DNA from 3 places in the Mesorhizobium sp. ESP-6-2 genome. Region 2 is predicted to be linked to each of the others. Evidence: riboswitches for the same ligand, from Rfam matches in the RefSeq annotation. Region 2 holds a riboswitch; each other region holds the start of a gene.
What was found. A riboswitch is a leader RNA that binds a small molecule or an ion and turns the genes downstream of it on or off. The one in region 2 is predicted to bind cobalamin.
Positions count from the first base shown of each region.

Region 1: another riboswitch for cobalamin. It lies ahead of LB532_RS07765 (CbtB domain-containing protein); the one in region 2 lies ahead of LB532_RS29765 (aromatic ring-hydroxylating oxygenase subunit alpha).
Region 3: another riboswitch for cobalamin. It lies ahead of bluB (5,6-dimethylbenzimidazole synthase); the one in region 2 lies ahead of LB532_RS29765 (aromatic ring-hydroxylating oxygenase subunit alpha).

Region 1 is NZ_JAIUGT010000002.1:521,642-532,156, forward strand. It holds gene lipB (lipoyl(octanoyl) transferase LipB) at 1-236, opposite strand, end outside; tRNA gene LB532_RS07730 (tRNA-Leu) at 417-501, shown strand; gene mgtE (magnesium transporter) at 694-2,112, shown strand; gene LB532_RS07740 (MerR family transcriptional regulator) at 2,237-2,623, shown strand; gene LB532_RS07745 (methyltransferase family protein) at 2,771-3,247, opposite strand; gene LB532_RS07750 (DUF1624 domain-containing protein) at 3,244-4,245, opposite strand; gene LB532_RS07755 (MFS transporter) at 4,477-5,676, shown strand; gene LB532_RS07760 (aromatic ring-hydroxylating oxygenase subunit alpha) at 5,680-6,849, opposite strand; cobalamin riboswitch at 6,984-7,180, shown strand; gene LB532_RS07765 (CbtB domain-containing protein) at 7,216-7,395, shown strand; gene LB532_RS07770 (CbtA family protein) at 7,411-8,208, shown strand; gene cobU (bifunctional adenosylcobinamide kinase/adenosylcobinamide-phosphate guanylyltransferase) at 8,201-8,716, shown strand; gene cobO (cob(I)yrinic acid a,c-diamide adenosyltransferase) at 8,718-9,332, shown strand; gene cbiB (adenosylcobinamide-phosphate synthase CbiB) at 9,369-10,340, opposite strand; gene cobD (threonine-phosphate decarboxylase CobD) at 10,339-10,515, shown strand, end outside.
Region 2 is NZ_JAIUGT010000016.1:58,802-69,316, forward strand. It holds gene LB532_RS29720 (ABC transporter substrate-binding protein) at 1-1,198, shown strand, start outside; gene LB532_RS29725 (carbohydrate ABC transporter permease) at 1,462-2,475, shown strand; gene LB532_RS29730 (carbohydrate ABC transporter permease) at 2,477-3,631, shown strand; gene LB532_RS29735 (alpha-glucosidase) at 3,636-5,300, shown strand; gene LB532_RS29740 (ABC transporter ATP-binding protein) at 5,326-6,438, shown strand; gene LB532_RS29745 (DUF680 domain-containing protein) at 6,536-6,772, opposite strand; gene LB532_RS29750 (DUF680 domain-containing protein) at 6,843-7,049, opposite strand; gene LB532_RS29755 (DUF680 domain-containing protein) at 7,118-7,324, opposite strand; gene LB532_RS29760 (DUF680 domain-containing protein) at 7,395-7,592, opposite strand; cobalamin riboswitch at 8,072-8,274, shown strand; gene LB532_RS29765 (aromatic ring-hydroxylating oxygenase subunit alpha) at 8,405-9,652, shown strand; gene LB532_RS29770 (hybrid-cluster NAD(P)-dependent oxidoreductase) at 9,672-10,515, shown strand, end outside.
Region 3 is NZ_JAIUGT010000004.1:208,681-219,195, reverse strand. It holds gene ribB (3,4-dihydroxy-2-butanone-4-phosphate synthase) at 1-686, shown strand, start outside; gene LB532_RS13530 (MFS transporter) at 738-1,961, opposite strand; gene LB532_RS13525 (TetR/AcrR family transcriptional regulator) at 2,082-2,687, shown strand; gene bluB (5,6-dimethylbenzimidazole synthase) at 2,773-3,525, opposite strand; cobalamin riboswitch at 3,574-3,754, opposite strand; gene LB532_RS13515 (histone deacetylase family protein) at 3,877-4,803, shown strand; gene LB532_RS13510 (exodeoxyribonuclease VII small subunit) at 4,807-5,058, shown strand; gene LB532_RS13505 (DUF2277 domain-containing protein) at 5,157-5,423, shown strand; gene LB532_RS13500 (pirin family protein) at 5,464-6,384, shown strand; gene dxs (1-deoxy-D-xylulose-5-phosphate synthase) at 6,463-8,400, shown strand; gene LB532_RS13490 (hypothetical protein) at 8,549-8,836, shown strand; gene LB532_RS13485 (GFA family protein) at 8,848-9,249, opposite strand; gene LB532_RS13480 (TlyA family RNA methyltransferase) at 9,407-10,171, shown strand; gene LB532_RS13475 (class I SAM-dependent RNA methyltransferase) at 10,168-10,515, shown strand, end outside.

The DNA of each region.
Region 1 (10,515 bases), on a different contig from region 2:
CGGGTGGCGTCGATCAGGTCCTCGCTACGCGCACTGGTGCCGGCGGTATAGAGGGGCGGATGCTCGACCAGCCAGACCATCTCGCCGGCGGCCCCGCTGCGGATCGCTTCGGCGCGCGCCTCCATGAAGGCAAGCGCCTCGGGGTAGGCGGTGAGGCCGGGCTCGATCGCCCATTCGACGGGCGCCGAACCGGGCAAAGGCAGGAACGACGTGGCGATCTGGCTGCGTTCTGGCATGGGATGTCTCTTGTTGTACTCCATATGGCGATATCGGGCCGAAACGTCCAGTTCGCGGTGCATTTTGACGCTTTGATCCGTTATGGCAATTCCCAGCGATTAAATGCTCGGGGCGCACTTGTTTCGCCGGAAACGATTTGCTACACGCCGCGAGCCGGTCGGTTCCGGCTCCTACCACGTGCGGTCGTGGCGGAATTGGTAGACGCGCAGCGTTGAGGTCGCTGTGGGGCAACCCGTGGAAGTTCGAGTCTTCTCGACCGCACCATTCTCTCTTCCGGGAATCTCATTTGTAGCGGCACCTCCAGCCCAACGGACCGCGCATTTCGTTTGATATTCCCGCGCGTTACGCCAGTTTCTTTTGAGCGTCGGATTTTCCCGAAACCGGTTTCCCCTTTCGGGTCCGATGTTCTAGACCTGAGACGCACCTTTTCCAGGATTGCAATGGCGGGAGGCGCTGGTGGAAGGCCAGGACGAACGGACGACCGGCGCTGGGGTCGCTGACGAACACCGCGCCGACATCTACGGTGAGGACGGCGCTGTCCTTTCGTCCTTTCTCGCCCAGATCGGCGCGGCGATCGCCGACCGCGATACGCTCACGCTCAAGCGTGAGGTCGACGACCTGCACCAGTCGGAAATGGGCGACCTGATCGAGGCGCTGCATCCCGACCAGCGGCGCGCCCTTGTCGAGCTTTTGGGGGCCGACTTCGATTTTTCCGCGCTGACCGAGGTCGACGAGGCGATCCGCATGGACATCGTCGACAATCTGCCCAACGCGCAGATTGCCCAGGCGGTGCAGGAACTCGATTCCGACGACGCGGTCTACATCCTCGAGGACCTCGAACCGGAGGACCAGGACGAGATCCTGTCGCAACTGCCGTTTACCGAGCGCATCAGGCTACGCCGCTCGCTCGACTATCCCGAGGAGACCGCCGGGCGGCGCATGCAGACGGAGTTCGTCGCAGTGCCGCCGTTCTGGACGGTCGGCCAGACCATCGACTACATGCGCGAGGACAAGAACCTTCCCGACCGCTTCAGCCAGATCTTCGTCATCGACCCGAGCTTCAAGCTGCTTGGCGCCATAGACCTCGACCAGATCCTGCGCACCAAGCGCTCGGTCAAGGTCGAGGAGGTCATGCATGAGACGCGGCACGCCATTCCGGCCACAATGGACCAGGAAGAGGCCGCGCGGGAGTTCGAGCAATATGACCTTCTGTCGGCCGCCGTCGTCGACGAGAACGAGCGGCTGGTCGGCGTGCTGACCATCGACGACGTCGTCGACGTCATTCAGCAGGAAGCCGAGGAAGATCTCCTGCGCATGGGCGGCGTCGGCGACGAAGAGCTTTCCGACAGCATCTTTTCGACCTCGCGTTCGCGTGTTCCATGGCTGCTTGTCAATCTCCTGACCGCCTTCCTGGCGGCATCGGTGATCGGCCTGTTCGACCACACGATCGAGCGCATCGTGGCGCTCGCCGTGCTGATGCCGATCGTGGCCGGGATGGGCGGCAATGCCGGTTCGCAGACCATGACCGTCACCGTGCGCGCGCTGGCGACAAGGGATCTCGACATCTACAATGCCGGCCGCATCATTCGCCGCGAGATGGGCGTGGGCTTCATCAACGGCATCGTTTTCGCCATATTGATCGGCATCGTCGCCGCCGTCTGGTTCCGCGATGCCAATCTGGGCGGCATCATCGCCGCGGCCATGATCATCAACATGTTCGTTGCGGCCCTTGCCGGCATCCTGATCCCGCTGCTGCTCGACCGCTTCAAGGTCGATCCCGCGGTCGCTTCGGCGGTTTTCGTCACCACGGTCACCGACGTCGTTGGCTTCTTCGCCTTTCTCGGCCTTGCCACGTGGTGGTTCGGCGTCCATTGATCCGGCTCAATTGACTTTTACGTAAATGCCGTGCGAGGCTCGGCGACAGGCAGACTGCGGCCGATCCGGCAGGTCTGCGGCGGACGGAGAGCAGCAATCGCCAGTCTCCGGCTATGGGGTGAGAATGCGGGAATATTATTCGATCACCGAGCTGACGCGCGAATTCGACGTGTCGACGCGGACGTTGCGCTTCTACGAGGACGAGGGGCTGGTGCAGCCGGTGCGGCGCGGCCGCACGCGGCTGTTTCGTCCATCCGACCGACACCTGATCCGGCAGATCATGCGCGGAAAACGACTCGGCTTCTCGATCAACGAGATCCGCGAAATCATCCAGATGTACAAGGAACCGCCCGGCGAGGTCGGCCAACTCAAGCTGATGATCAAGCGCATCGAGGAAAAGCGCGAGGATCTGAGGCAAAAGCGCCGCGACCTCGAGGAGACATTGGCAGAGCTGGACCAGGCAGAGGAATCCTGCGTCGAGCGGCTGGTCGAGCTGGGGGTTAATACGTAGGCGGCTTGTGTGAGTGGCCACAGGAAACGTTCGGGATTGGCCGAAGCTTCCAAACATCGTCATCCTCGGGTCTCCGCGACGGAGCTCCGCTCCTGCTTCGCCCGTGGATGACGAAGAAGGGGCGGTTTCGGCCAAGCCAGCCTCCAATCAAATCCAGCGCCGCACCCGCTTGGCATAGTCGCGGTATTTCTTGCCGAACTTTGCCGCCAGCATCTTTTCTTCCTTTTCCACCGCGACCTTCTGCGTGACGTAGGCGGCGACGAAGGCGAGCGGCAGGAACCAGACGATCCCGGAGATGAAGGCGACGCCGATCAACAGCAGCGTGTTGGCGAGGTACATCGGATTGCGGCTGACGGCGAATGGGCCCGAGGTGACAAGATGGTCCGGCACGGCGTTGGGGTTGAGCGTGGTCCTGGCTCGCATCATGGTGCGGATGGCGGTGAACCAGAGTGCGGCGACGCCGAACAGCGCCACCCAGCCGGCCGCGTAGAGGAGGTCGCCCAGGAGGTCGCCGATCCAGGGCAGGGGAAAGAGCAGGCCAAGCGCGATGCTGATGGCGATGGCGGCGATGTAGATCAGCGGCGGCCACGGTATCAGCCCAGGTTTGGGCGGGGTCTCGGTCATTCGACACCTTCCTCCGTCTTGCTGTCGGTCTGGGCCGTGCAGGTGCCGGCGAGGTCCGCCAGATGCGCTCTCCATTCGGCGGTCTGGTCGTTCTTGTAGAGCCGATCAAGCGTTGCCTCGCCCTCCAGCGTGTCCAGCATGCACCCACAATAGCTCGAACAGAACTTGCTGTCGCGCTGCTGCTCGCACGAGATCTGGCAGGTCTTGAGAAAGTTCACCTGCGGGGGTTCGACCTTCGCGGGCATTACTTGCGAGAACAACCAGACACTGCCGATCAGCAGCGGCTGGTGAATCACGTAGAAGGCCAGGCTGTGCCGGCCGATGAAGACCAGCGGGTTGGACCAGCGCCCGGGTGCCACATCCGCCAGGCGCGCCAAGGCGCCGAAGCCGGAGCCAAGCTTGGTCGCTCCGAGGCCCACAAGCACCGCCCCGAACCACGGGAACAACGGGACATAGTCGTTGGAGTGTGGGTTGACCGCGGAAAGGCCGACCCACCACAGCCAGGGGTGATCGAACGATTCCAGCCGAAAATAGAAGGGAATGGCGATGACGGCCGCGGCGATCAGCAGTGTGAGCAGCGCCGGCAGGCGCAGGAATGCCAGCCCGAGCAGGCTCGCCAGCGCGATCTGGTGCAGGATGCCGAAGAAGATCCAACCATCCGGTGTGGCGATACGGGTGGCGACCGAAATGGCGATCGCGGCCCCGGCGACCATGGCGAAGCGTCTCCAGAAGCCGTTCCAGCGGATCTCTTTGCCATGGGCGAGATACAGGCTGACGCCGACCAGGAACAGGAAGGTTGAGGCAATGCAGCGAGCATAGAACTTCCACCAGCCGAAGGCGGTCAGGCCGGGATCGGTGTAGCCGAAGAATTCCAGGTCCCAGGTGAAATGGTAGCTCGCCATGGCGATCAGCGCGATGCCGCGCAGCATGTCGATGGCGACGATGCGCTTGGTCTTCGGCAACTCCGCGGCGGGCATGGTCGGCGTCTGGATGCTCATGGTCTCGCGATCTGATTCAGCCCCGCACGAGGACTATCACGGTTACGCCGGACAAAAGAAGGCCGTGAGCTTCGATACGGACGGTCAGCCGGCGCTGCATCAGGCACCCCTTTAGGCCAGCACGGGAAAGCCTTTGACCGGCTTCGTTTTAACCGGGGCACGTCGGTTTCCTGTTACCGGTCGCGAAATGATGGCCGCAGATTTGGCTGGTGATTCTGCTTTGGGGAAGCAATGTCCACGCATGTGCGCCATCCGATCTGGCTACCGGCCCTCAAGGCCGCGGATGCCCGCACCTTCGCCTCGCTCTACGCGGTCGAATCCTTCGCTCGCGCCACGGTGTCGAGCGTCATCCCGATCCAGGCCTACGAGATCCTCCACAATGAGCAGATCGTCTCGATCCTCTACACCATCGTGGCGATGCTCGGCCTGTCGGTGACCTTGTTCATGCCGATGCTGATCCAGCGCTTCGCCCGGCGTTGGGTCTACACGGCGGGCGCCTGCCTGCTGGCGATCGGCTCGTTGTTCTTCGTCACGCATACGCTCGCCGGGCAATTGGCCGGCATGCTATGCCGTGTCATGGGCGCCAGCGCGCTGTCGATCACGCTCAACCTTTACATCATGGACCACATCCGCAAGACCGATTTCATGCAGGCCGAATCGCTGCGCATGGCGTGGTCGATGTTTGCCTGGACGGGTGGGCCGACGCTCGGCATCTTTCTCTACACGCGCTTCGGCATCTATGCCGCGCATGGCGCGGTCGCCGTATTCGCCTTGGCCCTGCTGGCGTTGTTCTGGACCTACCGGCTCGGCGACAATCCCTCGATCCGGCCGGGCAAGACGCGCCCGGTCAATCCGCTGGCCAATATCGGCCGCTTCGTCGCGCAGCCGAGGCTGAGGCTGGCCTGGCTGATCGCCTTCGGCCGCTCCTGCTTCTGGACGACCTTCTTCGTCTACGGACCGCTGTTCATGGTCATCACCGGCGAGGGCGAACTGGCCGGCGGCATTCTGGTTTCGGCGGGCAACGCGCTTTTGTTCATGGCGATTTTCTGGGGCAAGGCGGGCAAGCGCTTCGGCGGCCGCAGGACCATGACATTTGCCTATTTCGCCATGTCGGCGATGCTGCTGGCGGCGGGTGCCGTCGGCGAAAGCGCGCCGCTCATCACCGGCGCCTTCCTGCTATGCGGCGCCTTCTTCACCATCGCGCTCGACGCGCTGGGCTCGACCGCCTTCATGCGCTCCGTGCGTTCTTACGAGCGCGCGCAGATGGCTGCGGTCTACCGCACCTATCTCGATTTTTCCGAACTGACGCCGCCGCTGGTCTATTCAGTGGTGCTGGCCTTTTTTGGCCTCGGCTCGGTTTTCGTCACGCTCGGCCTGCTTGCGGCGGTCTGCGGCTATGTCACCTGGCGGTATCTGCCGAAGTCGCTGTGAAGCTTACGGCACAAGCGCAGCGTGCCGTTCGCGCACCCAGTCGTGGAAGCGGTGAAGGTCGTACTCCTCCGGCATCAGCACGCCGGCCTTGTGGCGCATGGAGCGCAGCCCTTTCTGGTTGACCTCGCAGATCGCGGCATCCTCCTCCAGCACCTGGGTGCCGAAGCCGACGATATTGTCGATGTCGGTGGCGGCCAACGCCTCGGGCGCGAACAGCCATTCGGCGGTCAACTCGGTCTGCTCGGGGCCAAGCGGCACCAGCCGTACTGACCTGACATAGTCGACGTGGCCGACGATGAACATAGAGGGCAGGCTGGTGGCGTAGGTCTGGCCGGCGGCGCGCTCGGCCGGTGTGAGGCCCGAAAAGACCGGCCCATGCGCCTGGCCGTCGCGCGACCATGTCTCGGCACCCGCCCGCAGCCCGCCGGAAAATTCCGGCGCGTCATTGTCGGCATGGCGGGTCCATTCGGGGTCGTCATGCCGGCCCATCAGGCCGCGGCCATAGATCGGAACCAGCCGCGACAGGTCCTTGTGGACGCCGGGGCAATGCAGGCACTCGTTGAAATTTTCCCAGAAGATCTTCCAATTGCAGTTCATCACCTTGCGCAGCACATGGCCTGATGTCAGCGATTCCAGCGGCCAGTTGCCGAGATCGCCGGAGGCCTGGTCGAAGGATGAGTGCGCCGAGCCGGCGGCATCTTCCGCCAGATTGACGAAGACGAAGCCGCGCCAGACCGACAGCGAGACGCGATAGAGCGGATGGTCCGCCTTGTCGAAGCCTTCGGGCAGCGTTTTCGACGGCACGCGTACGAGATCGCCGCGCAGCGAATAGGACCATGCGTGATAGGGGCAGGTGATCAGCCGCGCCTTCAACCGGCCAGCACTTTCCTGGCAAAGCTGCGAGCCGCGATGCCGGCACGTGTTGTGGAAGGCGCGTAGCTCGCCGGTGTCGTCGCGCAGCACGACGACCTCCTGGGTGCCGACGCGGAAGGTGCGAAAGGCGAGCGGCTGGGCAAGGTCGGCCCCACGGCAGACGAGCAGCCAGTTCCTGTACCAGATGGCGTCGAGGTCGCGCTGGTAGGCCGCCGCATCCCAATAGGCCGAGGACGGCAATGTCGGCTCGGCCCGGGTGAGGCCGTTGTAGGGGGCGTGCTGGCTCTGGACGGGCTGCATGGCTGGCCTCCTGTGAGGATGGCAGCCGACACCCGGCCACGGAAATTGTCAATTGCAGCGGAGCAAGCGGCCGGACGGCGCTAAAGCGCTTGTCGCCGTCGGAATTTGGTTTGCCGGATGCGGCGATTTTCCCTATAGTCACCTTCGTCGTCGGTTCCGATTGGAGCCAAGAGGGAATGCGGTGCGGGCGGATTTGCTGCCCAATGCCGTGGCTGCCCCCGCAACTGTGTGCGGTAGTCCTCTCCATATGCCACTGAAGATTTTCTTCGGGAAGGTGGGGAAGGGCGCTGATCCGCGAGCCAGGAGACCTGCCGGCGACAGGAAACTGACTTCGATGCCCTCGGGTGGAGGGTGAAAGGACAAGACATGAATACCGCTTCCGTCTCCCTCGGCGCCTCCATCTCCTCGCAGTCGCGCCTCTTGCAACTCGCGCTCGCGGCGCTGCTCGGCATTTTCGTCGTCGGCTTTGTCGGTTTCTCGCATATCGACGCGGTCCACAATGCCGCGCACGACTATCGCCACTCGATGGCGTTTCCCTGCCACTGATAGGGATTTGACATCATGAACCTGTTTCGCAACGTCGTGTTCATCGCGGCGATCGCAGGGCTTGTGGCCGGTGTCGTTCTCGCCTGCATGCAGGCCTATGCCACCGTGCCGTTGATCCTGAAGGCGGAAGTCTACGAACAGGCCGGCGGCGGCCATCACCATGACCATACCGCACCGGCCGCGACCGACAACAACGCCATGAGCGCTGCCGCCCCGGCGGGTAACGCCATGAGCTCCGCGGCGCCGGCACCCGCTGAAGCTGCTCCGGCTGAAGAGGAAGGCTGGGCGCCGGCCGACGGCTTCGAGCGTTTCGCCTTCAGCGTGCTTGCCAACATCGTCACCGGCATCGGCTTCGCGCTGGTCCTGGTCGCGGTTTCGGAATTCGCCGGCGGCATCGGCAACTGGCGCCAGGGCGTGTTCTGGGGACTGGCCGGCTTTGCCGTGTTCACGCTGGCGCCGGGCCTCGGCCTGCCGCCGGAACTGCCGGCCATGCCTGCCGCCGAGCTTCTGCCGCGCCAGATCTGGTGGACGGCAACGGTGGCGGCAACGGCGATCGGCCTTGCCCTGATCGCCTTCCGCAAATCGCTGCCGCTGGCGATTCTGGGCGTGGTGTTGATCGTCGCGCCGCATATTGTCGGCGCGCCGCAGCCCGACAGTTTCGAGACGCCGATTCCGGAAGGCCTGCATCATCAGTTCGTGGTGGCGGTAACTGTGACCAACCTAGTCTTCTGGCTCGTGCTCGGCGCTGCCGTCGGCGTGGTGCGTGGACGCTTCACCGGCACCGCGACGAGTCTGCGCGACAGCTTTGCCTGATCGCGGAAGACTGACCTTCATCATCGGTGGTGCGCGCTCCGGCAAGAGCGCGCACGCCGAAACGCTGATGACGGCCTTGCCTTCGCCATGGACCTACATCGCCACGGCGCAAGCCTATGACGACGAGATGCGGCAGCGCATCGCGTTGCACCGGTCGCGGCGCGGCGAGGGCTGGACGACCATTGATGCACCGCTCGACCTTGTCGGTGCATTGGAGATCTTGCCGGAGGACCAGCCGGTGCTTATCGACTGCCTGACGCTCTGGCTGACCAATCACATGCTGGCCGAACATGATGTAGAGGGCGAATGCCGGCGGCTGGCTGACATGCTGTCGCGGCCGCGCGGGCCCTGGTTCGTGGTATCCAATGAGGTCGGACAAGGCATCGTGCCAGACAATGCGCTGGCGCGCCGGTTCCGCGACGCCGCCGGCCGCCTCAACCAGCAGGTCGCCGCGATTGCCGACATAGTGCTGCTGATGGTGGCGGGGCTGCCGCTCAAGGTGAAGTGACATGACCGACATCGACGAAAAGGACGAAGAGCGCCACCGCGCCAAGATGGCCAAGCGCAAGGCGGTGCAGGATGCCGAGGTGGCGAGCAAGACGGTCGAAAAGGGACTGCTGATCGTCAACACCGGCCCGGGTAAGGGCAAGACCACGGCTGCCTTCGGCTTGGCGCTGCGCATGCTCGGCTACGGCAAGCGCGTCGGCGTCGTCCAGTTCATCAAGGGCAAATGGCATACGGGTGAGAAGGAGGCCTTCGCCGCATTCGGCGACCGCGTCGTCTGGCACGCGATGGGCGAGGGGTTCACCTGGGAGACGCAGGATCTGAAGCGCGACATCGCGGCGGCCGAGGCCGCCTGGGCCAAGGCGCTGGAGCTGATGGCCGATCCGTCGATCAGTCTCGTCGTGCTCGACGAACTCAACATCGCGCTGCGCTACGAGTATCTCGATCTGGAGAAGGTGGTTGCCGCGCTGAAGGCGCGCCGCGAGGGCCTGCATGTCGTCGTCACCGGTCGCAACGCCAAGCCGGCGCTGGTCGAGGCGGCCGACCTGGTCACCGAGATGGGGCTGACCAAGCACCATTTCGCGGCGGGCGTGAAGGCGCAGCAGGGGATCGAGTTCTGAGCGTTCCTTACCCTCCCCACAAGGGGGAGGGTAAGGTTAGGTCACAACCATGACAACGACCGAAATCACCCCGCACAGCGCGATCAACAGGCAGTCGGCGACACGATAAAGTTTCAGTGCCCGCCTTATGTCGATGCTGTCGGCTTCGCGCCGGCCGCCTTCGCCCATGAACGCGTCGTCGACCGTTACGCCGCCATAGCTGCGCGGCCCGGCGAGCGCCAGGCCAAGTGCGCCGGCCATCGCCGCCTCCGGCCAGCCGGCATTGGGCGAGCGGTGCTTTTTCGCGTCGCGCCGCACCGCCTGCCATGCGGCTTTCGCGTCGGCGCCTTTCACCAGGAAAGCCGCCGACGTGATGAGCAGCGCCGTCAGCCGCGACGCCGGCAGATTTATCCAATCATCGAAACGTGCCGCTGCCCTGCCGAACGCTTCGTGGCGCGGCGTGCGATGGCCGATCATCGAATCGGCGGTGTTGGCGGCCTTGTAGGCGGCGCCGCCGGCAAGGCCACCGACGCCCGTCCAGAAGGCGGGGGCAACGATCCCGTCGGAGAAATTTTCGGCCAGGCTCTCGATCGCGGCGCGGCAGACACCGGCCCTGTCCAGGATTTCGGGATCGCGGCCTACGATGCGCGAAACGGCGGCGCGGCCCATGTCGAGCCCGCCCGAATCGAGCGCGTCGGCGACGGCCTCGACATGCTCATAAAGGCTCCGCTGTGACAGGAACGATGTCGCCAGAAGGGCGGTGATGAACAGTCCCAAGGGAACGAACCCGAGCAGGGTCTGCACGCACAGGCCAATTAGCGCCGGCACCAGCACGATGACCAGAAGCGCCCGGACACCACGTTGGCGACGCAGCGCGTCGGGATCAGTGGCGCGGTTGAGCCGGCGATCGAGAAAGGATATCAGCCTGCCGAACCATGTCACGGGATGGCCGATGGCGCGAAACAGCCAGTCGGGGTAGCCCAGCGCGGATTCGACGGCCAATGACAGGAAAGCGATCAGGACTGACATGAAGCTTCTTGAAGGAGCGGTGGACCATGGTGGAAGTCTCGGCCGGGCAAGGGCGCTTTTCCCCAACGCCCCTCAGCCTTTCGTCGACCTCTCGACCGGAATCAATCCACACTCCTACCCGCTTTTCGATTTGCCCGCCACCTCGCTGTCGCGATTGCCGGAAGCGGGGCGGGCG
Region 2 (10,515 bases):
CATCTTCGGGCCATGGCGCGGCGAGGACGAGGCCCTGGTTCGTGGCGTACTCGATTATTTCTCGGAAGCCACCGGAGCCGAGATCAAATATTCCTCCTCGGAAAATTACGAACAGCAGATCGTCATCGACACGCAGGCCGGCAGCCCACCCAACATCGCCGTTCTGCCGCAACCCGGCTTGATCCAGGATCTCGCTTCCAAGGGGCTCTTGACGCCGCTCGGCGACGACACCGCCAAATGGGTCAAGGACAATTACGGCGCCGGCCAGTCATGGGTCGACCTCGGCACTTTCAAGGACAAGGACGGCAAGCCTGGCTTCTTCGCCTTCCCCTACAAGGCCGACGTGAAGTCGCTGGTCTGGTACTCGCCGGACAATTTCGAGGAAGCCGGCTACAAGGTGCCAAAGACGCAGGAAGAACTCGCCGACCTCGAGAAGAAGATTATCGCCGACGGCGGCACGCCATGGTGCATCGGGCTCGGCTCGGGCGGCGCCACCGGTTGGCCGGCGACGGACTGGGTGGAAGACCTGATGCTGCGCACGCAGTCTCCGGAAATCTACGACAAATGGGTGAAGAACGAGATCCCCTTCAACGACCCGGCCGTGGTCAATGCAATCGACATCTTCGGCAAGATCGCGACCGACGACAAGATGGTCGATGGCGGCGCCAAGGCGGTCGCGGCGACCGATTTCCGCGACAGCCCCAAGGGCCTATTCGCGGTGCCGCCGAAATGCTACCTGCACCATCAGGCGTCGTTCATCCCGACCTTCTTCCCCGAAGGCACGAAAATCGGCCAGGACGCGGACTTCTTCTACTTTCCGCCCTATGCGTCCAAGCCCGAACTCGGCACCCCCGTGCTCGGCGCCGGAACGCTGGCGATGATCACCAAGGACTCGAAGGCCGCCCGCGCGTTCATCGAATTCCTTAAGATGCCGCTGGCCCATGAGATCTGGATGGCCGAAGGCGGTTTCGTGACGCCGTTCAAGACGGTCAACAAGGATGCCTATGCCAGCGATGCGCTGCGCAAGCAGGGCGAGATCCTGGCCAATGCCTCGACCTTCCGTTTCGACGGGTCGGACTTGATGCCGGGCAAGATCGGCGCCGGCGCCTTTTGGACCGGCATGATCGACCTGGTCGGCGGCAAGTCGGCGCAGGACGTCGCCACCGACATTCAGAAGAGCTGGGACGCGATCAAGTAAGAGCCGCACCCGCGGAGGCTTAGGCTTCCACCTCCCGAGCGGATCCGGGCCAGCTGGCCCGGATCCGACCGGCCCCATCGCAACATCCCAGCCCGGCCAACCGGGACGGGTCAGATCCAGTCGTGACAGCGTAGACATTCCGGCATGCGGCGGGCACGGAGCCACACGCTTCCCTGCCTGTTCGCGCTCAACAACGAGATCGGCGCGCGGCGCAACCGCAAGGATCGTTTCCATCCTGGCGGGTCGTGCAGGGAGAGGGACCCATGGCGGCTCAGATTTTCTCGGCCATATTCGTCATCATCATCGGCGTCGGCGGCTGCGTCGCCTATTTCTGGGGCGCCAACAAACTGCTCGACGTCACCTTTCCCTCGCGCGGCGTCTCGGGCGCCGCCGCCGTCGACAATCTGCGCCGGCAAGGGCTGATCCGGCCCTGGCTGTTCGTCGGTCCGGCGATGATCATCCTGACCATCTATCTCATCTATCCGGTGGTCGAGACGCTGCGGCTGTCCTTCCTCGATCGCGGCGGCGCCAATTTCGTCGGCCTGGCCAACTATCAATGGGCTTTCGGCGACCGCGAGTTCCGCAATTCGATCCTCAACAATGTGCTCTGGCTGGCCGTGGTGCCCGCCGCCTGCACCTTCCTTGGCCTGATCATCGCCGTGCTTACCGACAAGATCTGGTGGGGCACGATCGCCAAGAGCCTGATCTTCCTGCCGCTGGCGATCTCCTTCGTCGGCGCCAGCGTCATCTGGAAGTTCATCTATGAGTATCGCGGCGAGGGCCAGACGCAGATCGGTATCCTGAACGCCATCATCCAGCATTTCGGCGGCCAGCCGCAGGTCTGGATATCGCTGCCGTTCTGGAACAATTTCTTCCTGATGGTGATCCTGATCTGGATCCAGACCGGCTTTGCCATGGTCATCCTGTCTTCGGCGCTGCGCGGCATTCCGGAAGAGACCCTGGAAGCCGCCGTCATCGACGGTGCCAATCCGTTCCAGATCTTCTGGAAAATCATGGTGCCGCAGATCTGGGGCACCATCGCCGTGGTCTGGACCACAATCACCATCCTGGTGCTCAAGGTATTCGACATCGTGCTGACCATGACCAACGGCCAATGGAACAGCCAGGTGCTGGCCAATCTGATGTTCGACTGGATGTTCCGCGGCGGCGGTGATTTCGGCCGCGGCGCAACAATCGCCATCATCATCATGATCGCGGTCATTCCGATCATGGTCTGGAACATACGCCAGGCCAACAAAGAGACGGGAGGACATTGAGATGACCGTCGCGACCGGAAACTCCTTCGCCAGCCGCTTCGGCGTTCACATTGCCGTGCTGGTCTTCGTTGCGATCTGGACCATGCCGACGCTCGGCATTCTGGTATCGTCGCTGCGCGACAAGGACCAGATCATCGCCTCGGGCTGGTGGAACTCGTTCGCCAGCTCCAGCCAGACTGAAGCCGGACGCCTGCCGCCCGCCTCGGCGCAGGTCGAGAAGGATGGCAAGTTCGTCCTCCAGGGCAACATTTTCGGCGATGGCGCGGCGCGCGAGATCAGCGCCTTCGGCGTCAAGTCGGCGGCACCGACGCAATTTCCGGCCGGCACGTCGGCCGATCTCGGCGACGGCGTCACCTTGCAGCTCAATGCCGACGGCAGCTTCGTCATGACCTCGCCCAAGGCGTTCGAGGGCGACCGCGGCCAGCGCGTCTACTATGCCTCCTCGGCGCCGCCGAAATTCACCACCGACAACTACAGGACCGTGCTGTTTTCGGAAGGCATCGGCCGCTCCTTCATGAACTCGCTGACCGTCACTATCCCGGCGACCGTCATCCCGATCCTCATCGCCGCCTTTGCGGCTTACGCTCTGGCCTGGATGCGCTTTCCCGGGCGCGCGCTTCTGATCGCGGTCATCATCGGCCTTTTGGTGGTGCCGCTGCAGATGTCGCTGATCCCGCTGCTGAAGCTCTATAACGGCGTCGGCGCCTTCTTCGGCGTGCCGTCCAAGACCTATCTCGGCATCTGGCTGGCGCATACCGGCTTCGGGCTGCCCTTCGCCATCTACCTCTTGCGGAGCTACATTGCCGGCCTGCCGCGCGAGATCATGGAATCGGCGCGCATCGACGGCGCCAGCGATTTCGAGATCTTCGTCAAGATCGTGCTGCCGCTGTCATTTCCCGTGCTGGCATCCTTCGCCATCTTCCAGTTCCTGTGGGTATGGAACGATCTCCTGGTGGCGATGGTTTTCCTTGGCACGGAGGCGGATCAGATCGTGCTGACCGCCAAGCTCAATGCCTTGCTCGGCTCGCGTGGCGGCGACTGGGAGATCCTGACGACGTCGGCTTTCGTGACCATCATCGTGCCGCTGATCGTGTTCTTCTCCTTGCAGCGCTATTTCGTCCGCGGGCTGCTCGCAGGCTCGGTGAAAGGAGGCTGAAACCATGCAATCCGCTTTGAAAGCTAGTTCGAGGCCCGATCTCGCCGTCGATAGCGACTGGTGGCGAGGTGCCGTGATCTACCAGATCTATCCACGCAGCTATCAGGATTCGAATGGCGACGGCATCGGCGACCTCAAGGGCATCATCGGGCGGCTTCCCTATATCGCCGCGCTTGGCGCGGACGCCATCTGGATCTCGCCCTTCTTCAAATCGCCGATGAAGGACTTCGGCTACGACGTCTCGGATTACTGCGACGTCGACCCGATGTTCGGCACGCTGGCCGATTTCGACGCGTTGACGGCGGAGGCGCACAGGCTGGGGCTGAAGGTGATGATCGACGAGGTGCTGTCGCACACCGCCGACATCCATCCCTGGTTCAGGGAAAGCCGATCGAACCGCAGCAATCCGAAAGCCGACTGGTACGTCTGGGCCGATCCCAGGCCGGACGGCACACCGCCCAACAACTGGCTGTCGATCTTCGGCGGATCGGCCTGGCAATGGGACACCAGCCGCCAGCAATACTACCTGCACAACTTTCTCGCGGAACAGCCGGACCTCAATTTCCACAACGGCGAAGTCCAGGACGCGCTGCTCGACGTCACCCGCTTCTGGCTGGAGCGCGGTGTCGACGGGTTCCGCCTCGACACGATCAATTTCTACTTCCACAGCCAGGGGCTGGAAAACAACCCGCCGCTGCCACCGGAACAGCGCAACGACCAGACCGCACCCGCGGTCAATCCCTACAACTACCAGGACCACATCTACGACAAGAGCCGTCCGGAGAACCTCGGCTTCCTCGAACGCTTCCGCGCCCTGCTCGACGAATATCCGGCGACTGCCGCGGTCGGCGAGGTCGGCGATTCACAGCGCGGACTGGACGTTGTGGCGGCCTATACAGCCGGCGGCAAGCGCGTGCACATGTGCTATTCCTTCGATTTCCTGGCGCCGGAAAAGATCAGCGCCGCCAAGGTTCGTTCGGTGCTGGAAACCTTCGGCAAGGTTGCCAGCGACGGCTGGTCGTGTTGGGCCTTCTCCAACCATGACGTGATGCGCCCGGCCTCGCGCTGGGCCGCCAACGAAGCCGACCCGACCGCCTATCTCAAGGTTATCTCGGCATTGCTGATGTCCTTGCGCGGCTCGGTCTGTATCTATCAGGGCGAGGAATTGGGGCTCGGCGAAGCCGAATTGCGGTTCGAGGATCTGCAAGATCCCTACGGCATCCGCTTCTGGCCGGAATTCAAGGGCCGCGATGGCTGCCGCACGCCGATGGTGTGGGACGGCAACGCCAGGAATGGCGGCTTCTCCCAGGCAAAGCCGTGGCTGCCCGTGCCGGCCAAGCACCTGTCGCAAGCCGTCAATGTCCAGCAAGGCGACGAGCATTCGCTGCTCGAACACTACCGGCGCTTTCTCGGCTTCCGCCGCGCCCATCCGGCGCTGGCCAAGGGCGATATCAACTTCATCGAAAGCCAGGGCGACACTGTCGCCTTCACGCGCCGTGCCGGCAACGAGCAGATCGTCTGCGTCTTCAATCTGGGATCCGGGCCGGCGGAGGTTGACCTTGACGGCCGATCGCTGCAACCTTTGCCCGGACACGGATTTTCGGGACAGGCGAGCACCGGCTCCATCCGCCTCGGCGGCTACGGCGCCTGGTTCGGGCGTATCGACTGAATTCTAGGGAGCACTGGAGGGAAACATGGCCGATGTCACGCTGAGGCAAGTGAAGAAATCATACGGCAATCTCAACATTCTGCACGGCATCGACCTCGACATCAAATCGGGCGAGTTCATCGTTTTCGTCGGTCCGTCGGGCTGCGGCAAGTCGACATTGCTGCGCTCGATCGCCGGGCTCGAGGAGATCACCTCGGGCGAGCTCCGAATAGCCGGCGAGGTGGTCAACGACGTGCCGCCGTCGAAGCGCGGCATCGCCATGGTGTTCCAGTCCTACGCGCTTTATCCGCATATGACAGTCTATGACAACATGGCGTTCTCGATGAAGATCGGCAAGGAAAGCAAGGCCGAGATCGACAAGCGCGTGCGCCAGGCGGCAGAGATCCTGCAGCTGACCAACTATCTCGACCGCCTGCCCAAGGCGATGTCCGGCGGCCAGCGCCAGCGCGTGGCCATCGGCCGCGCCATCGTGCGCAACCCGAAAGTGTTCCTGTTCGACGAACCGCTGTCGAATCTCGACGCGGCGCTGCGCGTCGCCACCCGCATCGAGATCGCCAAGCTCAAGGAATCGATGCCCAACACCACCATGATCTACGTCACCCACGACCAGGTCGAGGCGATGACGCTGGCCGACCGCATCGTGGTGCTGAAGGAGGGCCATATCGAGCAGGTCGGCACGCCGATGGAACTCTACAAGAAACCCGGCAATCTGTTCGTTGCCCAGTTCATCGGCTCGCCGGCCATGAACATCCTGCCGGCGACCATCGACAAATCGGGCAATCCGACCGTCATCAGTCATGTCGGCGGCCGCAAGGCTACGGTGCCGATCGCGACGCCGGCCTCGGCCAAGGGCGCGTCGGTGAGCTTCGGCGTGCGGCCGGAGGACCTGGCGATCGCCAGCGGCACGGACTACCTGTTCGAAGGGACGGTGGACTATGTCGAGCAGCTCGGCGAGGTGCAACTCGTCTATGTCGACATCGGCCGCGCCGACCTGCCGCTGGTGACCAAGCTGCCGGGCAATGTCGAGGTCAAGCGCGGGGCGACGCTGCGGCTGAGCGCCGACGCCGGAGACCTTCATATCTTCGACGCGGATGGGCGATCCTTCGCGCTGCACGAGACGGAAGCGAAGGCAGCCTGAGAGCAGGCCATGAATTTACATGAATTAATTGCCGGCCACGCAAAAACAGGAGCGGGGGGCAACCCCCCCCGCTCCTGTTTGGTATCAGCTTCAGCCGTTAGTGGCCGAAGAGATTCCGGTCACTGCCCTGAGGGGCGGACTTCTGTACGTCACCCGACGAATTGAGCAGCTTGTAGACGGGCGAACCGCTGTCGCGGATCGAAGCCGTGTGCGACTTGTCGACCGAGGTGACGGCAGGCTGGTTGGCACCATTGGAGCCGTAGTTGTCGCTGGCGGCCAAAGCGCTGCCGGAAACGGCCAGAACGGCGGCGGCGGCAAGGATGATCTTCTTCATTTCAAGTCTCCTGAATTCTCAAATTCCACGCAGTGGCGGGCTTACCCGCCAGCTGCTGAAGGATCGGCTGTTAGTTGTTGCCGAAGAGGTTACGGTCGGCACCCTGAGCAGGGGCCTGGGCAGCCGGTTCCGACTTCCTGGTCGAAGCGGTGTACGAGCTGTCGGTCGAGGTGGCCGCGGGCTGATTGGCGCCATTGGAGCCATAGTTGTCGCTGCCGGCGAAAGCGCTGCCCGAAACGGCCAGAACGGCGGCGGCAGCAAGGATGATCTTCTTCATTTCAAGTCTCCTGAATTCTCAAATTTCGCCAGGACGGCGGAAGGCCGCCGTCAACTGGAGATCGGCTGTTAGTTGTTGCCGAAGAGGTTACGGTCGGCACCCTGAACAGGGGCCTGGGCAGCCGGTTCCGACTTCCTGGTCGAAGCGGTGTACGAGCTGTCGGTCGAGGTGACGGCAGGCTGGTTGGCGCCATTGGAGCCATAGTTGTCGCTGCTGGCGAAAGCACTGCCCGAAACGGCCAGAACGGCGGCGGCAGCAAGGATGATCTTCTTCATTTCAAGTCTCCTGAATTCTCAAATTCCGCCAGGACGGCGGAAGGCCCGCCGTCAACTGGAGATCGGCTATTTAGTTGTTGCCGAAGAGGTTGCGATCGGCGCCCTGGACAGGCGTCTGGGCAGCCGGTTCCGACTTCTTGGTCGAAGCGGTGTACGAGCTGTCGACGGCGGTGGCCGCAGGGGCATTCGAACCATAGTGGTCGCTACCAGCGAAGGCGCTGCCGGAAACAGCCAGAAGGGCGGCGGCAGTGAGAATGATCTTTTTCATTTTTTGATACTCCAGTATTTTTCCGTCCGTCTAGCGGCGTGTCTTGGGAGGAAATCGCGTCGTTCGGACAGCCCCGATGTGGGAAAGCCATGGCGCCATTTCCAATCACGAAGTTTTTCCGTGTGGACCAAGTTTCCACCACTTGAAATTGTGCCAAGGCCTTCTACATTCGTTTTTTTCCCTTTATTATCAAGTACTTATTTTAACAGACCGTGCGATCACCAACTGTGTCGAAGGCCCAGTGTTCACACCGTCCTGCACGCATCGTCAACAGAAACGAACCGTTCGGTTCGATTTTAGTGGACGCTAATAGTCACTTTTCGAAACTGTTAACCTTTTTTGGTCCGCCACGAGTTGAATTCCGAGGCGGCGAGCCGAGCCTTTCTGCCCCTTCAACGACGGCCGCACCGTTTCCCATGCGTGTCGCGCGGCATGGATGCGATGTCGTTTTCATGCCGACGACAAGTCGGCGATCATGGTTAGATCCTGCCATCTCAGGTGCCGCCGCGTGACGACGAGGCGGAGAATTGGGAAGCCGGTCAGAATCCGGCGCTGCCCCCGCAACGGTGGTGGAGTTCAGGTCGCAACGGGAGACCACTGGGCAAAGGCCTGGGAAGGTGTCGCGACAGTCCGCAAGGACAGCTCCAGAGCCCGGAAACCAGCCTGAGATGTTGGACTCGACTGATCGCGGCGGGCGGTCAAGAGGCGGATGGTGCATGTCCGGCGCAAGCCGGCGCGCGGCTTGATCCTTCCTCTCTCCCCTCCGTTCAGTCCTTCAATGTGAGGACAGGACTTCAATGCGAGGACAGGACATGGATGCGCGCAACGACATGCTGAAACGGCTGCAAGGCCGCAGGGACGGCTTCTCACTCGAGCAGCCCTTCTATACCGACGCCGATTACTTCAAGCTCGACATGGAGCTGATCTGGTACCGCGACTGGCTGTTCATCGGCCATGATTGCGAACTGCCCAGGCCCGGCAGCTTCATCACCGTGCAGATCGGCGACTATCCTGTCGTGCTGGTGCGCGACCAGAAGGGCAACATCAACGCCTTCCACAATTCTTGCCGCCATCGCGGCAGCCGCGTCTGCAACACCGACAAGGGCACGGCGGCGAAGCTCGTCTGCCCCTACCATCAGTGGACCTATGAACTGGACGGCAGGCTGCTGTTCGCCAGGCAGATGGCCGAGGGCTTCGACAAGAGCCAGTTCGGCCTGAAGCCGGTCGCCTGCGAAAGCGTCGGCGGCTACATCTTCATTTGCCTCGCCGACGAGCCGGCGGATTTCGCGCCGATGCGGACGATGATCGAACCCTATTTGGCGCCGCACCGGCTGCGCGAAGCAAAGGTCGCCTTCGAGAGCACCATCGTCGAGAAGGGCAATTGGAAGCTGGTCTGGGAAAACAACCGCGAATGCTATCATTGCGCCGGCAACCATCCGGAGCTCTGCAAGACCTTTCCTGAGGCGCCGACCGTGACCGGCGTGCAAGGCGCCGACAGCGACCCGGAGATGCTGGCGCACTGGGCCAAATGCGAGGCCGCCGGCCTGCCGAGCGAGTTCCGCATCGACCCGGCCGGACAATACCGTGCCACCCGCGCGCCGCTGCTGCGCGATGCCGTCAGTTACACGATGACGGGAAAACGCGCGGTCAAGAAGAACCTGTCCGACAGCGTTGCCACCGACCGCATCGGCTCGTTGCTGCTCTATCACTATCCGACGACCTGGAACCACATCCTCGGCGACCACGCCGTCACCTTCCGCGTGCTGCCGATCAGCGCCACTGAGACCGCGGTGACGACCAAATGGCTGGTTCACAAGGACGCGGTCGAGGGCGTCGACTATGACCTCGCCGAACTCACCCATGTCTGGACCGAGACCAACGACCAGGACCGCCGCATCGTCGAGGAAAACGCCTTCGGCATCCTGTCGCCGGCCTATGAACCCGGTCCCTATTCCGAACTGCACGAAGGCGGCGTCCTCCAGTTCGTCGACTGGTACGCGCGTTTCATCGGTCCGCGGCTCGCCGAAGACGGCCGGCCGGCCCTGCGCAGCGTTGCTTGAGAGGTGAGGGATGAATGCGATGACGGATCTCGGCCTCTATCGCCATCTCGATCAGATGGCGCCCTGGAACGACAGGCTCCAGGTGCTGGAAGTGATCGGCGTGAGCGACGAGGCGCCTGATGTAAAGACCTTCACCTTCCGCTCCGACAACCAGACCTGGTTCCGCTACAAGCCGGGCCAGTTCGTGACGCTGGAACTGCCGACAGCGGATGGGTTGCTGATGCGCACCTACACGCTGTCGTCTTCGCCTTCGCGGCCGTTCTCGATCGCGGTGACGGTGAAGGCGCAGGCCGGCAGCACTGGCACGCGCTGGATGTTCGACCATTTGAGGCCTGGTTCGCACGTCAAGGCGTATGGGCCGGCCGGAGACTTTTCGCTGCACAGCCACCCGGCGGCCAAATATCTGTTCATTTCGGCCGGCTCCGGCGTGACGCCGATGATGTCGATGCTGCGCTGGCTGAATGACTGCGCGCCATGGACCGATGTCGGCTTCGTCAACTGCGCCCGCCGCCCCGAAGAGATCATCTTCCGCAGGGAGCTGGAATTGCTCGGCAGCCACATGCCCGGCCTGTCGCTCGGTTTCATGATCGAGGAGCGGTCGAGCCGGGAGGGCTGGTTCGGCCATATGGGCCGCATCGATGCCATCCGGCTGCCGATTTTGGCGCCCGATTTCCGAGAGCGCGAAATCTTCTGCTGCGGCCCCGACCCCTTCATGCGTGCCGTGCGCGGCATGCTCGAAGCCGCCGGCTTCGACATGGCGAGATACCATCAGGAGAGCTTTGCAGCGCCGCTGGTGGAGGAAATCCCGGCGCCGTTCGCCTCGCCGACTGGAGACGGCGCAGCCATTCCTGTCGAAGCCGCGA
Region 3 (10,515 bases), on a different contig from region 2:
TGCTTATGCGTTCGGGCCATACCGAGGCGGCCGTCGATCTGTGCAAGCTCGCCGGCCTGCCGCCGATCGGCGTGATCTCGGAACTGGTCAATGATGACGGCACCGTCAAACGCGGCCCGCAGGTCGCGGCTTTTGCCGAGGAACATGGCCTCAAGCAGGTTTCTGTCGCCGACCTCATTGCTTACCGGCAACGCAAGGAAACGCTGGTCGAACGCGTTGCTTGCTCCGAGATCGACACGCTCGGCGGCAAGGCGCAGGTCTTCACCTACACGCTGCCCTGGGATTCCATGCATCATGTCGCCGTCGTCTTCGGCGACATCCGCGATGGGGAAGAGGTGCCTGTGCGTCTCCACTCCGAGGACGTGGTGACCGACGTCTTCGGCACCAGCCATCGGCTGGACGGCATCATGAAGGCGATGGGCGAGCGCAAGCGCGGCGTCATCGTCTATCTGCGAGAGGGCTCGGTCGGCGTCGCCCACCAGGAACGCAACCGGCCTGCGAGCGGCGACCGCGAGGATCACGAAGAGGCGCGCCGCCGCGAGAATGAATGGCGCGAGATCGGGCTCGGTGCTCAGATCCTGAAGGATCTCGGCATTTCCTCGATCAATTTGATCGCCTCGCGCGAGCGCCACTATGTCGGCCTTGAAGGTTTTGGCATCCATATCGCCAAGACCGAGATTCTCTGAAGTTCGACGGCGGCAGTAGCGTCCGATCCGCTGAACCGGACGCGTCATGGATCATTCCGCGGCAACGACGGCCGCTTCACACCCATCCAGCTCGCATTTGTGAGTGGCAAGGCTGCGTTGGCCGAGCAGCACCGTGACCAGCGCGATGCCGCCCGCGACCACCGAGACCCAGAACCCGTTCTGGGCGCCGAACGCATCCACCACGGCGCCGGCGGCGAAAGAGCCCAGCGCCATGCCGATGCCGATTCCCGTTGTCACCCAGGTGATGCCCTCGGTCAGCATCGCTTCCGGCACATGCCGTTCGATCAGGCCAAATGCTGTGATGAAAGTCGGCGAGATCGCCACGCCGCTGATGAAGACGGTCACCGCCAGCAGCGGCACGCTGTCGGCGGTGAGCGGCAAAAGCGTGCTGACCGCGATGATCGCGACCGCCACGGCCAGCTGGCGCTGTAGCGGCGTCTTGAGGTTGAGTGCGCCGACCACGATGCCCAACACGAACGATCCCAGCGCATAAACGCCGATCACCAGGCTTGCGGCACCGGCTTGGCCGAACTCCTTGGTGATCGCCACGGTGCTCACTTCCGTCGTCGCGAAGGTCGCGCCGATGAAGATCAGGGCGAAGGTGATGATCTGTACCGGCCGCAGGCGGATCGCCGAGCCGGCCGAACCATGGTCCGCCGGCCGCACTCTTGGTTCGGTCGATCGCTGCAGAATGAACGCTATGGAGCCCAAGGCGAGAAACAAAGTGCTCGCCAGCATGCCTGCTTCCGGAAACAGCGCCGCACTGAGGCCCACCGACAGCGACGCACCGGCGATATAGACCAGCTCGTCGGCCGCCGATTCGAAGGCGAAGGCGGTGTTCATCTCCGGCCGGCCGCGAAAAAGCTCGGTCCAGCGCGCGCGCACCATTGCCGGCATGCTGGGCATGGCCGCGGCCAGCAGCGCCGACACGAACAATGTCCATACCGGCCAATCCTGGTTGGCCGACGCAATCAGCAGCAGGAATGCCGCCACGGAGACGATGGTGGTGGGCACGACGATCCGTGTCTGGCCGAGGCGGTCGACCAGCCTGGAGATCTGCGGCGCCAGGAAAGCGTTGGCCAGCGCGAATGTCGCCGAGACGGCACCCGCCAGCCAGTATTCGCCACGCGTCTGCGACAGCATCGCCACGATGCCGATCGGCGCCATGGCGATCGGCAGGCGCGCCATGAAGCCGGCAGCGGCAAAGCCCTTGGCGCCAGGGGATCGAAAGATCTCGGAGTAGGGATTTTGCATGGTCCGTTCCTCGACAAAAGGCGATTCGGAAATTACATACGATGCGTATGAACACTAGATAGATCATACGCTGCGTATGTCAATTGGCATACGGAACGTATGTGCATAAGGCCAGAAGAAATGCACAAGCCTCGCAAGGAAATGATCGCCGAAACCCGCGCCAAATTGATTGCCGCGGCCCGGCATGCCTTCGGAACGATCGGCTATGCCGAAGCGTCGATGGACGATTTCACCGCATCGGCAGGACTGACGCGCGGTGCGCTCTATCATCATTTCGGCCACAAGAAGGGGCTCTTGCAGGCGGTCATCGCCGAGATCGACGCCGAGATGGCGGCACGGGTGAATGAGGTTGCAGCGAAAGCACCGACCCGCTGGCAAAGCTTCGTCGACGAATGCACGAGCTACATCGAAATGGCGCTGGAGCCGGAAATCCAGCGCATCATGTTCCGGGACGGTCCGGCCGTGCTGGGGGACCCCGCGCAATGGCCGAACGCCAATGCCTGCGTCGCTTCCATGACCGATCATCTGACGATGCTGCAAGGGGACGGGGTGGTGGTCCCAAGCGTCGACCCTGAGACCGCGGCGCGGCTAATCAACGGGGCGAGCAGTCAGGCGGCGCAGCGGATCGCCAATTCGAACGACCCGGAAGCGACATCAAAGACCGTGGTAGCGGCATTCAAGCAACTGCTCGAAGGATTGTTGAGGAAGGATACCGGAGCCGCCTGAAGGCGGATAGCCGAGGTGCTTCCAGGTTCAGATGCTCAGGACAAGGCGCAGGCCGCCGGCAGCGCTGCGCATGCCGTGTCGGCAATCAAATCAAGGGTTTGCCAGATTTTTCCCGTGTTGCCGCCTTGAGGCGGGCGATCGTTGACTTGAGCGGCACTTCGCCCTGTCCGCAAAACGTCTCGCTCATGATCAGCTCGGGCAGCGGCAGTCGTCGACCCCAGCCATGTGTTTCGAGGTCCGGTTTCGGCGCGAACTCGGAGACGCGGCCGACACAGAGATAGGCCACCGGCGTCACATGCTCGGGAATCGACAGAAGGTCTTTCAACGCCTGCGCCTCGATAATGCTGACCCAGCCGACCCCGACCCCTTCGGCGCGTGCCGCCAGCCAGAAATTCTGCACCGCGCAGACCGTGCTGTAGAGATCCATCTCGGGATTGTGCCAGCGTCCCAGCGGTGAACCCTGTGAGCGTCGCCGGTCGCAGGTGATGCAGATATTGAGCGCGCTTTCGCAGATGCCTTCCAGCTTGAGCTTGCGGTAGAGCGCCCGCCGCTCTTCCTCGATAGCGGGCAATTCCTGCTCGCGCGCCGCCAGGAACAGGGCGCGCACCTGTTCCCGTCGTTCGGTGCCACGAATGACGATGAAATTCCATGGCTGCATGAAGCCGACCGATGGCGCGTGATGGGCGGCAAGCAGCAGCCGCGCCAGCACCTCGTCATCGACGGCCTCTGATGTAAAATGGCTGCGGACATCGCGCCGCGTGAACATGGCGCGGTAGACCGCATCGCGCGCCATCTGGTCGAATCCGTCACCCACGGGGATGGTCATCTCGTCCGGCATCGCTTGTCCCCTTGCGATTGCAATCAACTGCCGTCCGCCTGACCATGCGGATGACGATGCCTGCCAGGCCGGTCTTCTGGCTCGGGATCAACCCGCATCCGGCGCCTTCCCGTCATCGACAGTGGCATTTACCGGCGCGGTCCCCCTTACAGCGTTGGGCACGCCACGGTATCAAACCGTGTTCCCGATTCTCCCGCTCGCGGCGGGCACCAGGCAGTGGCCGGGACTTTACGACGAAGCCTCCGCGCCGCCAATCGCCCGCGGCGACGCGAATGGACGCAGGCGCGATTTTCCCCAGCCATCAGGCCGCAACGCATGGCCATCGCCGCGCCGGGGCACTAGATAGGGAGCATGGCCACTCGTCTCTACACCCATCCGATCTTCCTCGAGCACATCACGCCACCCGGCCATCCGGAGCGGCCGGACCGCTTGCGCGCCATCGAGCGCGTGCTCGACGAGGAGGCTTTTGCCGCGCTCGACCGCCTCGAGGCGCCACAAGGCGACGAGGCCACCATTCTCTATGCGCATCCCGGGGATTTCGTCGAGCGGGTACGCGCCGCCATTCCCGAGACGGGCATCGCCCGCATCGATGCCGACACAACGGCCAGCCCGAAGAGCTGGCAAGCGGCGATCACCGCGATCGGCGCCGCCAATGCCGCCGTCGACGACGTCTTTGCCGGCAGGGCAGACAACGTTTTCGTCGCCGCCCGGCCGCCCGGCCATCATGCGGAGAAAGCGACGGCAATGGGCTTCTGCCTGTTCAACACGGCGGCCATCGCCGCACGTTATGCACAGCGCAAACACGATATCGAACGTGTCGCCATCGTCGACTGGGACGTGCATCACGGCAACGGCACGCAGGATATTTTCTGGGACGATCCGTCCGTGCTTTATTGTTCGACCCACCAGATGCCGCTCTACCCGGGCACCGGAGCAAAGAACGAAACCGGCGCCGGCAACATCATCAACGCGCCGCTTGCGCCGCAGACCGGCAGCGAGGCGTTCCGCGACGCCTTCCTGTCGCGCGTGCTGCCCTCGCTCGACAATTTTGCACCCGACCTGATCATTATTTCGGCCGGCTTCGACGCGCATCATCGCGACCCACTGGCCGAGATCAACCTGACCGAGGATGATTTCGACTGGGCCACCGGCCAACTCATGCAGCGCGCGGCGCGCCACAGCGGCAACCGGCTCGTCAGCCTGCTCGAGGGCGGCTACGATCTGCAAGGATTGGCATTTTCGGTCGCCGCCCATGTCGGGCGACTGATGAAAGGATGAATGATGGCTGGTGAAACCAACGAAGACGTCAAGGCGATGAGCTTCGAACAGGCTCTCGACGCGCTGGAGAAGATCGTCGATGATCTGGAGCGTGGCGATGTGCCGCTCGACCAGTCGATCAGGATCTACGAGCGCGGCGAGGCGCTGAAGGTGCATTGCGACCGGCTGCTCAAGGCGGCCGAGGACAAGGTGGAGAAGATCAGGCTGTCCCGCGACGGCAAGCCGATCGGGACGGAGCCGCTGGACGCGGATTGAGGCATGCAGCCGTCTCTCTGGTTTTTGACACGATCATGATTGAGGATAGAACGCGTCCCGATTGAAACGGCTCCAGGACAAGAGGAGATACGGAAGCGATGTGCAGAAACATCAAGACCCTGTTCAATTTTGATCCGCCGGCAACCGATGACGAGGTGCGCGATGCAGCCCTTCAGTTCGTCCGCAAGCTGAGCGGAACGACGCGGCCCTCGAAGCAGAACCAGCATGCCTTCGACCATGCCGTCGAGGCTATCGCGGCGTCGGCGCGCGAGCTTCTCGATTCGCTTGAAACCAACCAGCATCCGCGCAATCGCGAGGAGGTTGCGGCCAAGCTGCGGGCGAAGGCGGCGATCCGCTTTGCCTGATCTGCCCAAAGCAGCCATCGACCGCTGACAAGGAGAGTTCATGAGCTTCTTCCCCGGGAAGGACCCCGAAATAGGCGACGCCTTTGCCAGCGACCAGATCGAATTGATGGTCATTCCGAACGCCAAGGACATTGGCGGTTTTCAGGTTCGCCGTGCCTTGCCGACCGCCAGAAGGCGGCTGGTCGGTCCCTTCATCTTCTTCGACCGCATGGGGCCTGCCATCCTGCGCGCCGGTCAGGCGCTCGACGTCCGGCCGCATCCGCATATCGGCCTGTCGACGGTCACCTACCTGTTCGATGGCAGGATCAGGCATCGCGATTCGCTCGGCACCGAAATGGTGATCGAGCCGGGTGACGTGAACCTGATGACCGCCGGCCGCGGCATCGTCCATTCGGAGCGCACGCCGGAAGAACTGCGTGGCGCGCCGATGTCGGTCTCGGGCCTGCAGACATGGCTGGCGCTGCCGGACGGCAAGGAGGAAGTGGCGCCGGTGTTCGAGAACACCGCTGTCGCGCGGCTTCCCGACATTGACGCGGAAGGCGTCGGTGGCCGCGTCGTCATCGGCGATTTCCAGGGGCTGCGTTCCCCGGTGCGGGCCGATTCCGAGACGCTTTACGCTGACCTCAGGCTGGCGCCGGGCGCCAGCGTCAAAATCCCGGCCGACGCGGAAGAACGCGCCATCTACACGCTGGAAGGCGAGGTCTCGATTTCCGGCGACGTGTTTCCGGCCGAACGGCTGCTGGTGTTCCGGCCCGGCGACGAGATCGTCGTAGCCTCACAGGCCGGTGCCCATTTCATGCTGTTCGGCGGCGCCTCGCTGGGCTCGAAGCGCTACATCTGGTGGAATTTCGTCTCGTCCTCCAAGGAGCGCATCGAACAGGCCAAGCAAGAATGGAAGACCGGCCGCTTCGACATCGTTCCCGGCGATGAGAAAGAGTTCATTCCACTGCCGGAAGGCTGAGGAAATCGACGACAGGGCCGTGCCTTCCGCGTCATTTGACAGGCATTTACTTTCGCCTGACGGCGGCCTATCCCCCGCATGAACAGAAGCCTGGGCCTACCCGTGAACGCAACGCCGCATACGCCGCTTCTCGACAAGGTCCGCATCCCGGCCGAGCTGCGCACGCTTTCCGAAAGCGAATTGCCGCAACTGGCATCGGAGCTTCGCCTCGAACTGATCGACGCGGTGTCGCACACCGGCGGTCATCTCGGCGCCGGGCTTGGCGTTGTCGAACTGACCGTGGCGCTGCATTATGTCTTCAACACGCCCGATGACCGGCTGATCTGGGATGTTGGCCACCAGGCCTATCCGCACAAGATCCTGACCGGGCGCCGCGATCGCATCCGCACCTTGCGCCAGGAGGGCGGCCTCTCCGGCTTCACCCGCCGCACAGAGAGCGAATACGATCCGTTTGGCGCCGCCCACTCCTCGACGTCGATATCGGCCGGCCTGGGCATGGCGGCGGCCCGCGATCTTGCCGGCGGCCGCAACAATGTCATCGCCGTCATCGGCGACGGCGCCATGTCGGCCGGCATGGCCTACGAGGCGATGAACAATGCCGGCGCGCTCGATGCCCGCCTGATCGTCATTCTCAACGACAACGACATGTCGATTGCGCCGCCGACCGGCGCCATGAGCGCCTATCTGGCGCGCCTGGCCTCTGGCAAGGCCTATGTCGGCCTGCGTGACTTCGGCAAGAAACTGACCTCGTATCTTGGCAAGCGTGCCGATCGCGCCATCACCAGGGCCGTCGAGCACGCGCGCGGCTACGTGACCGGCGGCACGCTATTCGAGGAGCTCGGCTTCTACCACATCGGCCCGATCGACGGTCATAATCTGGACCATCTGATCCCGGTGCTGAAAAATGTCCGTGATAATGGCAAGGGCCCGGTGCTGATCCATGTCGTCACCCAGAAGGGCAAGGGCTACGCGCCGGCGGAGGCCGCGGCCGACAAATATCACGGCGTCAACAAGTTCGACGTGATCACCGGCGCGCAGGCCAAGGCTCCGGCCAACGCGCCGGCTTACACCAAGGTGTTCGCCGAAAGCCTGATCCGGGAGGCCCAGGAGGACGAGCGCATCGTCGCCGTCACCGCCGCCATGCCGGGCGGCACCGGGCTTGACCTGTTCGGCGAAGTGTTTCCGGCCAGGACCTTCGATGTAGGCATCGCCGAGCAGCATGCGGTGACGTTCGCGGCCGGCCTCGCCACCGAAGGCTACAAGCCGTTCGCGGCGATCTATTCCACCTTCTTGCAACGTGCCTACGACCAGGTCGTGCACGACGTGGCGATCCAGAAATTGTCGGTGCGCTTCCCGATCGATCGCGCCGGCTTCGTCGGCGCCGACGGCGCCACCCATTGCGGCGCCTTCGACACCACCTTCCTGGCCTCCCTGCCGGGCTTCGTCGTCATGGCGGCGGCCGACGAGGCGGAACTGCGCCACATGGTGCGCACGGCGGCAACCTACGATGACGGCCCGATCGCCTTCCGCTATCCGCGCGGCAATGGCGTCGGCGTCGACATGCCCGATCGCGGCTCGGTGCTCGAAATCGGCAAGGGCCGCATCGTCAGGGAAGGCAGCAAGGTGGCGCTCCTGTCCTTCGGCACGCGCTTGCAGGATTGCTTGGTCGCGGCCGAGGAACTGGGCGCGGCCGGGCTTTCGACCACCGTCGCCGATGCCCGCTTCGCCAAGCCGCTCGATGTGGACCTGATCCGCCGGCTGGCCCGCTCGCATGAGGTTCTGGTCACGGTGGAGGAGGGCGCCATCGGCGGCTTCGCCAGTCACGTTTTGCAGTTCCTCGCCCATGAGGGCCTGCTGGAAAGCGGCCTGAAAGTGCGCCCGCTTGTGCTGCCGGACGTGTTTGCCGACCACGCCAAGCCGGAAAAGATGTATGCCGATGCCGGTCTCGATGCCGCCGGCATCGTCCATACGGTTTTCACCGCCCTCGGGCAGGCGGTCCGCGCCCAGCGCGCCTGAATCAAAGTCTCAAACCTCTGGATCGGTTTGTCGGCTATTTGTAATAACACATTGTTTACGCTGCTGTTTGGCGGTTTGATTACCGTGTCTCTTGGTCATTTTTGAACGGCGCCCTGCTAGATCCGCATCAGGCAGGGAGACAATTGGAATGAGGACGTTTCTGTACGGCACGGCCGTTTTAGCCGTGATGGTCGTACCGGCTGCCGCAGAGACGCGATACGACCGTAATCTCGAAAGGGCGGCCGCGGGTATAGTCGCCGGCAAGATGGGCGATATCAGGGGCGGCTTTTCCTACAAGCAGGTGCCGCAACTGGTGCCGGACGCCGCGCCAGTGCCGGCTGTCCCGGTCGAGCATTCACGTGAGCAGGCGTCAGGCAACGGGGATGACGGCCTGTCTCCCGCCGTCGAGCGCCAGGTGCCGCGCGCCACATTTTAGCCCAGCCATTGCTAAAACCACATGTCGCGCACGCAACGGCCGTCGCGTGGAAGATCGTCATAGGCATCGAGACCGTCGAAATGGTCGATCGGCAGATCGGCGACGGCCTCCGGCGGCGCCAGCCGCACATTGACGGCGATGCGTGTTCGACCGAAAGCATCGGCGCGCAATCCGCGCCAGGCCAGCACGCAGGCACAGGCCGGGCAAAACAGGATTTCCAGCGAAGGCGTGCCCTTTTCGGTGCGCCTGTAGCTTCTCGTCGGCCCCGCGACGCGGATCCGTTCATCGACATAGTCGTAGGCCCAGAGCACGCCGTAGCGGCGACAAAGCGTGCAGTTGCAGGCTGTGATCGACCCAGGATCGCCTTCCAGCGTCCAGTGCGTCGCGCCACAGTGACAGGTTCCGGTCAGCACTTTCGACTTCCCCGTATAGACAGCAACCCCATTGTGCCGGCCCGCCGCGACGCTCGCAAGCCGCGTAGCGGCCTGACGCCCCCCATGCTTGCGATGATGTTTCTTGTTCCCCGCCCAATGTCCTTGCCTTCGCAGCGCGCATTCGCCATGAAGGCCGATGAACTCGCCCCTGCCAGCCAGCACCCGCCAGCGGCTCGACGACCTGCTCGTCCAGCGCGGGCTGTTTGCCAGCCGCTCACGTGCCCGCGACGCCGTCGAGCGCGGCACGGTGACGGTCGATGGCGCCATTGCCCGCAAGCCTGGTCAGAACGTTTCTCCGCAATGCCTTGTTGTCGTCGATGATCCGGCCCAGGGCTATGTCTCGCGCGCGGCGTTGAAACTGATCGCCGGGCTCGACCATTTCGGCCTCGACCCTGCCGGCCGCGAGGCGCTCGATATCGGCGCCTCGACCGGCGGATTCACCCAAGTGCTGCTCGAACGCGGCGCGACCCATGTCACGGCGATCGATGTCGGTCACGGCCAGATGCATCCCGATATCGGCAATGACGCGCGCGTGACGGTCATCGAAGGGCTGAACGCCCGCGATCTCTCGGCCGCCGATCTTGGCGGCCGCGATCCGCACTTCGTCGTCTCCGACGTCAGTTTCATTTCCCTGAAGCTGGCATTGCCGCCCGCGCTCGCCGTTGCGAAGCCTGGTGCCGCCGCGGTCTTTCTGGTCAAGCCGCAATTTGAAGCAGGCCGCGAAGCGATCGGCAAGGGCGGTTTGCTGAAAGATTCCCGTGGCGTCGCCGACGTGGCGCATCTGCTCAGAGACTGGCTGGACGCCGTTCCAGGCTGGCGCGCGCTCGGCCTGCATCCGTCGCCGATCGAAGGGAGCGACGGCAATCGCGAATTCCTGCTCGGCGGGGTCAAGGACCGATGAGCGCACGCTTCACCATCGGCAAGCTCGGCGCGCAGGGTGACGGCGTCGCCGAGACCGAGACCGGAGAGGTCTTCATCCCGTTCACGCTGCCGGGCGAAACCGTCACCGCCGCGCGCGAAAGGGATCGCGCCGCGCTGATGGCGCTGATCGAGGCCTCGCCCCTGCGCATCGAACCCGCCTGCCGCCATTTCGGCGAGTGCGGCGGCTGCGCCCTCCAGCATCTGGAGGCGCAAGCCTATCAGCAGTGGAAGCGCGAGAAGGTCGTGCATGCGCTGAGGGGCATCGATTGCGAAATAGGCGGTCTGGTTGCCTGCGCGCCGCACACGCGCCGCCGCGTCGTGCTC